2 linked regions of the Shinella zoogloeoides genome follow. The protein of the gene in region 1 interacts with the protein of each later gene in a pairwise test. Links are inferred from orthologs where the notes say so. Each region holds a gene or a part of one and is shown on either strand. Other genes may lie near its edges.

Region 1 (3,993 bases):
TCAAGATGCACGAATCGACGGTAAGCCGCGTTACCTCAAACAAGTACATGCTGACGCCGCGCGGCCTCTTCGAACTCAAATATTTCTTCACCGTGTCGATCGGCTCGGCGGAGGGCGGCGATTCCCACTCAGCCGAGAGCGTGCGACACCGCATCCGTACCATGATCGCGCAGGAGGCGCCCGATGCGGTGCTCTCCGACGACGATATCGTCGACGTGCTGCGCAAGGGCGGCGTCGATCTTGCCCGCCGGACGGTGGCCAAGTATCGCGAGGCGATGAACATCCCCTCGTCCGTGCAGCGGCGGCGCGAAAAACGGGCGCTCGCCAAGGCTGCCCTCTCCTGAAACCAAGCCGTGGAAATCAGCGTTTCACCCCTCAAGAAGTTAACGATGGCTGAACCCACCGATTGACTTCACCATCGGGACGGGCTAATGCGCGCCCCAATTCTGAAGAGAAGGCAGACCGGCATCCCAGACATATCCCCGCTTTTTTTGCCGCATGCGACGCAAAATCCATCGCATGCTTGAAACGCTTGGAACGTGGATGAGGTTGGCATAGACTGTTGCACGCAAATCACGAACGAGAGGAAACCTCCATGAGTGTGCGTGTATCCGGTAAACATATGGAAATCGGCGAAACTTTCCGTCAGCGCATTGAAGAGCAGATGGGAGAAGCCGTAACCAAATATTTTGACGGAGGATATTCGAGCCAGGTCACCGTGGAAAAGGCGGGATCGCGGTACAGCGCAGACTGCAAGATCCACCTGGATACGGGCATGGCCTTGCAGGCAAATGGCGAAGCAAACGATCCGCTGGCGGCCTTCCAATCGGCCTCCGAACGGATCGAGAAGCGCCTGCGCCGCTACAAGCGCAAACTCAAGGCACACCACAACGGCAATGGTCACGACGCCTTTGCAGAAGTGGCCTACACGGTGATGGATTCGGTCCCCGACGAAGACGATGAGCTTCCCGAGGACTACGCACCGACCATCGTTGCGGAAAGCACGAAGAAACTGCGGACCATGTCCGTCGCAAGCGCCGTCATGGCGCTCGACATGACGGACGACCCGGTTCTTCTCTTCCGCAGCGCCGGATCGGAGCAGCTCAATATCGTCTACCGACGCAACGACGGCAATATTGGCTGGATCGACGCAGCCAATATCAAAGGCTGAGTGACGGGATCGTGGTGCCGGAAAGCGGCACCACGTTTCTTCAAACCCTTCACGCAGCGCACGAGGACAAGAGCATGGCATTGGCAGGTTTGCTGCAGCAAAGTGCGATTATTCCGGCGATGAGGGCCAATTCCAAGAAGCAACTGCTTCAGGAGCTGGCAACGAAAGCGGCAAAGATCACCGGAATTCCGGAACGTGAGATCTTCGACGTCATCCTTCAGCGTGAGCGGCTCGGTTCGACCGGCGTGGGCAATGGCATCGCCATCCCGCACGGCAAGCTGAAGGAACTCACGCAGATCACCGGCCTCTTCGCGAGGCTCGAGACTCCCGTTGACTTCGAGGCGCTGGACGACCAGCCGGTCGACCTCGTCTTCCTGCTTCTGGCGCCGGAAGGCGCCGGGGCGGACCATCTGAAGGCGCTCTCCCGCATCGCCCGCGTGCTGCGCGATCCTGCCATGGTCGCCAAGCTGCGCGCGTCCGACAGCGAGAGCGCGGTCTACGCCTGCCTCAGCGAGGAACAGGCGTCCAACGCGGCCTGAGGCCGCGTAGGCACCACTATCGATCGCCTACCGAAACCGCCGCGGACCAACGTCCTGCGGCGGTTTTCGTTCGGCTCATGCAGATGCGAAGAGAGGCGGCAGCGTGGCGGCGAGCATCGCCGCGCCCGAGGCCGTCAGAAGCCCGAGCACGATGCGGCGGAAGGTCGCTTCGCTGATGCCGATATAGAGCCGGCTGCCAAGCAGGGTCGGCAAAAGCATGGCCGGGGCGACGACGGCGAACATCGGCACCATCTCGACCTTGACCATGCCGGTGGCGAAATAGGTCGCCATGGTGACGGCGAGCGTCGCCAGATTGAAATTCTGGATGACCGTGCGCTGGGTGTCCTTGTCAATCTGCCGCAGCGTGCACCAGAGCGTCGGCACCGGGCCGGAAAAGCCGCCGAGGCCGGCCATGACGCCGCCGACCAGGCCGGCCGCGCCGTCCGCCAGCCGACCGCCGAAGCGGACCGGCGGCAGCGCACGCGAAAACAGCATGATCGGACACCAGACGACCAGCACGAGGCCAAGCACGGTCTTGAAAAGCCGCGCATCGAGCATCGGCAGGATCGCCGTCCCGATCGGGATGCCGGCAAGGCCGCCGACGAGAAAGGGCAGGAGAACCGGCAGGCTGAAGCCGCGCCGGACGGACAGTGCGCCGACCACCTGCCCCGTCAGCGCCCCGAATACGACGAGCACGGCTGCCAGTTGCGGCTCGATCGTCCAAGCCCAGAAAGACATGGCAACGAGGCCGAAGGCGAAGCCGGACAGGCCCTGCACGAAGCCCGCGACGATCGCGCCGAGCGCGATGATCCACACGGTTTCCGACACGGCCTTCCTTTCGGGATGGAGAATGCCTGCCGGTCGTCATCGCCCGGCCAAGAAAAACGCCCGCACCATTGCTGCTGCGGGCGTCCTGATCGTCGAAAGGGCCTATCAGGCCTGTGCGGCGCTCGCCTCGCCGGCGGGGGCCTTCGGGCCGCCCTTGGATACGCCCACCATGGCCGGGCGCAGCACACGCTCGCCGATGACGAAGCCGGCCTGCACGACCTGGACCACCGTGTTGTTGGCGACCTCCGGGTTCGGCACTTCGAACATGGCCTGATGGAAGTTCGGATCGAATTTCTCGCCCATCGGATCGAGCTTGCGCACGCCGTGACGCTCCAGCGCGGCGAGCATGGAGCGCTCGGTCATCTCGACGCCTTCGGCGAGCGCCTTGAGGCCGGCATCCCCGCTTTCGAGCGCGTCGGCCGGGATGGCATCGAGCGCGCGGCGCAGATTGTCGGACACGGCCAGCATGTCGCGCGCAAAGCCGGCGACGGAATAGGACTTGGCGTCCTTCACGTCGCGCTCGGTGCGGCGACGCAGGTTGTCCATCTCGGCGGCTAGGCGCAGATACTTGTCCCTGAGGTCGGCGTTGTCGGCCTTGAGCACCTCGATCGGATCGGGCTCGGCCGGCGCTTCCGCCTCGGCGGCAGCTTCTTCCGCAGCGTAGGCTTCTGCGGCGACCTTGTTTTCCACCGCCTCGTCAGGTCCGTGTTTCTTGCTCTCGTCGGTCATGACGTACTCCGAATTGCATATTTAAGGGGGTTGCGCCCGATATCGAGCTTTGAGCCTGAAAAATCAAGGGCTGATGCCCCGAAAGGCCGGTTCTGTCGCCGCATGCCGTTCTCGCAAACCGCTACGCACGTTGCGCGATACGCTTCAGCGCGAAAGCCGCGACATGAGCTGGGCCGTATAATCCACCATGGGCACGATACGGGAATAGTTGAGCCGCGTCGGCCCGATGACGCCGACGGCACCGACGATCTTCTCGTCGCTGTCCCGATAGGGCGCGACGATGAGCGAGGAACCGGAGAGCGAGAAGAGCTTATTTTCCGAGCCTATGAAGATGCGTACGCCCGGCCCCGTCTCGGCGAGGTTCAGGAGCTCGATCAGGCTGTCCTTGCGCTCCAGATCGTCGAAGAGCATGCGCAGGCGGTCGATGTCCTCCGCGCCGGCGAGGCCTTCGAGCAGGTTCGCCCGGCCGCGCACGATGAGCCGCGTCGGCTTAGCCTCCTCGAAGCCGCCGGACCAGACGGCAAGCCCGCGTTCGACGAGATCCTGCGACAGTTTATCGAGCTCGCCGCTGATTTCGCCACGCAGGCGCTCAAGCTGCGCGCGGGCCTCGACCAGCGTGTTGCCGGCAAGGTGCGCATTGAGGAAATTGGCCGCTTCCGTGAGCTGTGAGCCGGTCACGCCCGCCGGCAGTTCGATGATGCGGTTTTCCACCTGGTCGTGATCGCC
Region 2 (5,121 bases), on another replicon or contig:
GATGGGCGGCGTAGAGCAGCGAGGTTGCATCTACCTCCTTCACGGCGCCATGCCTTCCCGGCGCGGGGAACCGTTCCCGCAGCCGTCGCCGATCGTCCTTCCGGCATTGCCGAATGCGGCCGCCATCCCTCTTCCTTCAATAGGCGCGGCAATCACCCCGCGCAGAATTCCGGACAGGAATAGCTTAACATGATTTGCATAGTCAAGTTTAAGGTGCTGCTGTTATAAGCCCGCCGACGATCGCGGTGTCAGGATTCCTGGTCCACCACCAGCCGATATCCGACGCCGGGTTCCGTGCGCACGATGGTGGGGCTCGTCGGGTCGCGCTCGATCTTCTGGCGAAGCTGGCCGATGAAGACGCGCAGGTAATGGAGATCCTCGCCGTGCGCCGGTCCCCAGACAGAGGTGAGCAGCGTCTTGTGCGTGACGACCCGGCCCGCATGACGGGCAAGCAGGGTCAGGAGGTCGTATTCCTTCGGCGTCAGCCGGATCGCCTCGTCGCTGCGGGAGACGATCCGCCGCACCGTGTCGATGACGAGGCCGTCGGTGGACAGGGTGGCCGGCGGGGCCGCGGCGCGCTCGCGGTGGCGCAGGGCCGTGCGGATGCGGGCGGTGAGCTCGCCTATGCCGAAGGGCTTTTCGATATAGTCGTCGGCGCCGAGATCGAGGGCGGCGATCTTCTCGCTTTCCCGTTCGCGCGCGGAAAGGATAATGATCGGAATGGTCGTCCAGCCGCGCAGGTTCGTGACGACATCCTTGCCGTCCATGTCGGGAAGGCCGAGATCGAGGATGACGAGGTCCGGCGCGGCGGTCGCCACAGCCTTCAGCGCCTCGCCGCCCGTCGCGGCCTCGACCACGTCATAGCCCGCCGCCTTGAGGGCAGGCTTGAGGAACCGCTGGATCTGCGGCTCGTCGTCCACCACGAGGATGCGCTCGTTCGTCATTTCGCCTTGTCAGCCTTCGTCTTGTCGCTCACCGGGAAGCGGATGACGATGCGCGTGCCCTTCTTCTTCACCGCCGGGCTTTCCGCATGGATCTTGCCGCCCATCGCCTCGACGAAGCCGCGGGCGATGGAAAGGCCGAGGCCCGTACCGGGCGCGCGGCCGTCCGGTTTGCCGCGACGATAGAATTTCTCGAAGACGCGGTCGATCTCAGAGGGCGGGATGCCCTTGCCCAGATCGGTCACGGAGATCAGCACATCCTGCCCGTCGCGGCGGGCATAGACGTTGACCGGTTCGTCGCCGCCATATTTCACGGCATTGTCGAGCAGGTTGAACAGGACCTGGCCGAGCAGCACGCTGTCGCCCTCGACAAGTGGCAGGTCCGGCGCGATGCCGGTCTCGATCGGCTTGCCGGGGAAGTATTTTCGCGCCCGCTCGATGGCGGACTGCACGACGTCGGCGACGTCCACCCAATCCGTTTTCGGCTTCAGCGTGCCGGATTCGATGCGCGTCATGTCGAGCAGGTTGGAGACGAACCGGCTCATGCGGCTGCCCTCCTCCTCGATGGACTGGAGCAGGTCCGTGCGGCTCTCGGCGCTCATCTTGTCGCCAAGCTGGCGCAGGCTCGTGACGGCGCCCATGATGGTGGCGAGCGGCGTGCGCAGGTCGTGCGAGATCGAGGACAGCAGCGCCTCGCGGTATCGCTCGCCCTCGAGTTTCGCTGCTTGCTCGACGCTTTCTTCCGAAAGCCGCGCGCGATCGAGCGCGATGGCCGTCTGGTCGAGGATGGCGGAGAGGGCGCGTTCGGCGTTGAGATCGAGCTGTTCATCGACCACCTGCTGGATGCCGCAAACGCCGACCAGCCCGTGCGGCCCCATCAGGGGGCGGAATTCGAAGCGGCTGTTCGGCAGGGTGCCGGTGCCGAATCCGGCGGTCTCCTGCTTGTCGCGCGTCCAGCGCGCGGCGGTGAAATCCGTGACGTCGAGTTCGGTATCCGGCGGCCAGATGGCGGCGACCTTGAGGTCGCCCTTGTCGGGCAAGAGGAGAACGATGTTGCGCTTGAGGCTTGCCTGGAGATGCGAGACCGCCACCCAGATCGCGTCGTCCGCCTTGGCGGTGGTCGAGAGCTTGCGCGAGAAATCGTAGAGCGACTGCAGCGCGGTGGCGCGCACGCGGGCGACCTCCGCCTGCTCCTTGATGCGTGAGGCGAACCCGCCGGCGATGATCGCGACGCACAGGAAGACGATCAGCGCGAAGACTTCGTGCGGCGCGGTGATCGTGAAGGTGTGCAGCGGATCGATGAACAGAAAATTATAGGCGAGCGCCGACAGGAGCGCGGCGATGAAGGCGGATGCATAGCCGCCCAGCACCGCGGCGCCGAGAACGGCGAGCAGGAAAAGCAGCGAGATGTTCGGCAGTTCCGCAAAGATATAGACCAGCTTGCCCACGACGGCGGTGGCGGCCGTGAGGCCGGCGGCGATCAGGGCGGACTGGCGCAGGGACGCGATGTTGAGGAGCGGAAGGCGCACTGGCGGCGGCGCAGGCTTTTCGGTCTTCTCCGGCGTCACGAAATAGACACCCAGCCCGGCGGCGCGGCGCGAAAGCGCGTCGGGCAGCGACGGCGAGAGCCAACGCGTCCAGCCGCGATGGCGTTTCGCACCGATCACGATCTGCGTCGCGTGCTCGCGGCGGGCGAGCTTCAGGATCTCCTCGACGAAGTCGTTTCCCACCACCCGGCGCGTCTCGGCGCCGAGCTGTTCGGCGAGCCGGAAGAGCGCTTCCATGCGCTGCAGCCGCTCGGTCGTTTCCACCTCGCGGTCGGCCCGGTCGATGGAGACGACGATCCACGGCGCGTTGAGGCCGGAGGCGAGGCGGCTTGCCACGCGCACGACCTTTTCCGAAAGCTCGTCCGGTCCGACGCAGACGAGCAGCCGTTCGCCGGCCGCCCAGGGGCCTTCGATGGCGTTCTGCTTGAGGTAGTCGACCATCTGGTCGTCCACCCGGTCGGCCGTGCGGCGAAGGGCAAGTTCGCGCAGCGCCGTCAGGTTGCCGAGGCGGAAGAAGCGGTCGACGGCGCGGCTTGCGCTTTCCGGCAGGTAGACCTTGCCCTCCTTCAGCCGCTCGATCAGCTCCGTCGGCGGCAGGTCGACCAGCACGACCTCGTCGGCCTTCTTCAGGACGGTGTCGGGCACGCGCTCGCGCACCGTCACGCCGGTGATCTGCGCCACGAGGTCGGCGAGGCTTTCGAGATGCTGGATGTTGAGGGCGGTCCACACATCGATGCCGGCGGCAATCAGTTCCTCGATATCCTGGTAGCGCTTCGGATGCCGGCTTCCTTCCGGGTTGGAATGGGCAAGCTCATCGACGAGCACGATGCGCGGGCGGCGGGCGAGCGCGCCGTCGAGGTCGAACTCCTCGAGCTCCTTGCCGCGATGGGCGGCGCGCAGGCGCGGCAACACGTCAAGGCCGTCGATGAGGGCGGCCGTCTCGCCGCGCCCGTGGGTTTCCACGAGGCCGACGACGATATCCACGCCTTCGGCCTTGAGGCGCCCGGCGCGCGCCAGCATGGCGTAGGTCTTGCCGACGCCCGGCGCTGCGCCCAGGAAAACGGTCAACTTGCCCCGGCGGTCTTTCTCCGCCAGGGCAAGCAATGCATCGGGATCCGGTCTGCGACTGTCGTCGCGGTCGTTGTCCGTCATTCTCACTCTCATGTTCCGTGCGCGTCGAGCGCCAGGTTGAGCTGTAGCACGTTCACCCGGGGTTCGCCGATGCTCCCGAAAAGCCGACCTTCTATACGGTTTTCGACGAGGTTCGCCACGTCCGTTTCCGAAAGTCCCCGGGCCTTTGCCACCCGCGCGACCTGCGCTCGGGCGAAGGCGGGGGAAATGTGCGGGTCGAGCCCGGAGCCGGAAGTCGTCACCGCGTCCGCCGGGACGGGGGTCGCGATGCCTGCCGTCTCCAGTCGGGCGATATCGGCCTCGACGCGCTCCTTGAGCTTGGCCGACGTCGTGCCGAGGTTCGAGCCGGAGGAGGCGGCCGCGTTATAGGCGTCGGGGCCCGTCGCGGAGGGACGCGGCCAGAAATACCGGTCCGTGGCGAAGGCCTGGCCGATCAGGGCGGAGCCGACGACGGCTCCGTTCCTTTCGATGAGCGAGCCGTTGGCGGCCGAGGGCATGACGACCTGCGCGACACCCGTCACAGCAAGCGGATAAGCAAGGCCGAGAAGGGCGGTCAGGGCGAGGACGAGGGTGATGGCCGGGCGAAGATGGTTCAGCATGATTACACCAGATGTAGGGCGCTGACGGCAAGGTCGATAGCCTTGATGCCGGCAAAGGGCAGGACGAGGCCGCCGAGGCCGTAGACGAGGAGGTTGCGGCGCAGCAGGGCGGCCGCGCCCGCCGGGCGATAGGCGACGCCGCGCAGCGCCAGCGGAATGAGGGCCACGATGATCAGCGCGTTGAAGATGACGGCCGAGAGGATGGCCGATTGCGGCGAGGCGAGGTTCATGATGTTGAGCGCGTCGAGCGCCGGATAGGTCGCGACGAACAGCGCCGGAATGATCGCGAAGTATTTCGCGACGTCGTTGGCGATGGAGAAGGTCGTGAGCGAGCCTCGGGTCATGAGGAGCTGCTTGCCGATCTCGACGATCTCGATGAGTTTGGTGGGGCTGGAATCGAGGTCCACCATGTTGGCTGCCTCCCGGGCCGCCTGCGTGCCGGTCTGCATGGCGACGCCCACATCCGCCTGGGCGAGCGCCGGGGCGTCGTTGGTGCCGTCGCCGCACATGGCGATGAGGCGGCCGCCCTGCTGCTCGCGGCGGATATAGGCGAGCTTGTCCTCCGGCGTGGCCTCGGCGAGGAAGTCGTCGACGCCGGCCTCCGAGGCGATGGCGGCAGCGGTGACCGGGTTGTCGCCGGTCACCATGACCGTGCGGATACCCATGGCGCGCAGCGCCGCGAAACGTTCCTTGATGCCGGGCTTGACCACGTCCTTGAGGTGGATGACGCCAAGGAGGCGGGAACCGTCGGCAACGGCAAGCGGCGTGCCGCCGCTACGGGCGATCGTCTCGACGGCGCGACGGAAGTCGTCGGGCGCTTCGTTTTCCGCAAGGCCGGCGAAGCGGAGCACAGCGTCGACCGCACCCTTGCGCAGTCGGCGCGAGCCGGTATCCACGCCGGAC

The links.
Region 2: the proteins of ptsN (region 1) and Q9316_RS22040 interact in binary tests that used the Escherichia coli proteins (3 or more experiments, as listed by UniProt). The link is inferred for Shinella zoogloeoides from one-to-one orthologs.

The regions. Positions count from the first base shown.
Region 1 is NZ_CP132311.1:5,363-9,355, reverse strand. Bases 1-2,977 are described here. They hold ptsN (PTS IIA-like nitrogen regulatory protein PtsN), read left to right. Parts: upstream 1-1,245; coding sequence 1,246-1,710; downstream 1,711-2,977. Other genes in these bases: grpE (nucleotide exchange factor GrpE), read right to left, coding at 2,644-2,977; Q9316_RS00925 (sulfite exporter TauE/SafE family protein), read right to left, coding at 1,786-2,538; hpf (ribosome hibernation-promoting factor, HPF/YfiA family), read left to right, coding at 596-1,171; rpoN (RNA polymerase factor sigma-54), read left to right, coding at 1-344. In the rest of the region: more of grpE, read right to left, coding at 2,978-3,267; heat-inducible transcriptional repressor HrcA, read right to left, coding at 3,412-3,993. UniProt on the Escherichia coli protein: Seems to have a role in regulating nitrogen assimilation.
Region 2 is NZ_CP132312.1:344,078-349,198, forward strand. The notes cover bases 741-3,947. They hold Q9316_RS22040 (sensor histidine kinase), read right to left. Parts: upstream 3,641-3,947; coding sequence 941-3,640; downstream 741-940. Other genes in these bases: Q9316_RS22035 (response regulator), read right to left, coding at 741-944; kdpC (potassium-transporting ATPase subunit KdpC), read right to left, coding at 3,649-3,947. Outside these bases: Q9316_RS22030 (RNA polymerase sigma factor), read right to left, coding at 1-43; more of Q9316_RS22035, read right to left, coding at 249-740; more of kdpC, read right to left, coding at 3,948-4,218; potassium-transporting ATPase subunit KdpB, read right to left, coding at 4,221-5,121. UniProt on the Escherichia coli protein: Member of the two-component regulatory system KdpD/KdpE involved in the regulation of the kdp operon. KdpD may function as a membrane-associated protein kinase that phosphorylates KdpE in response to environmental signals.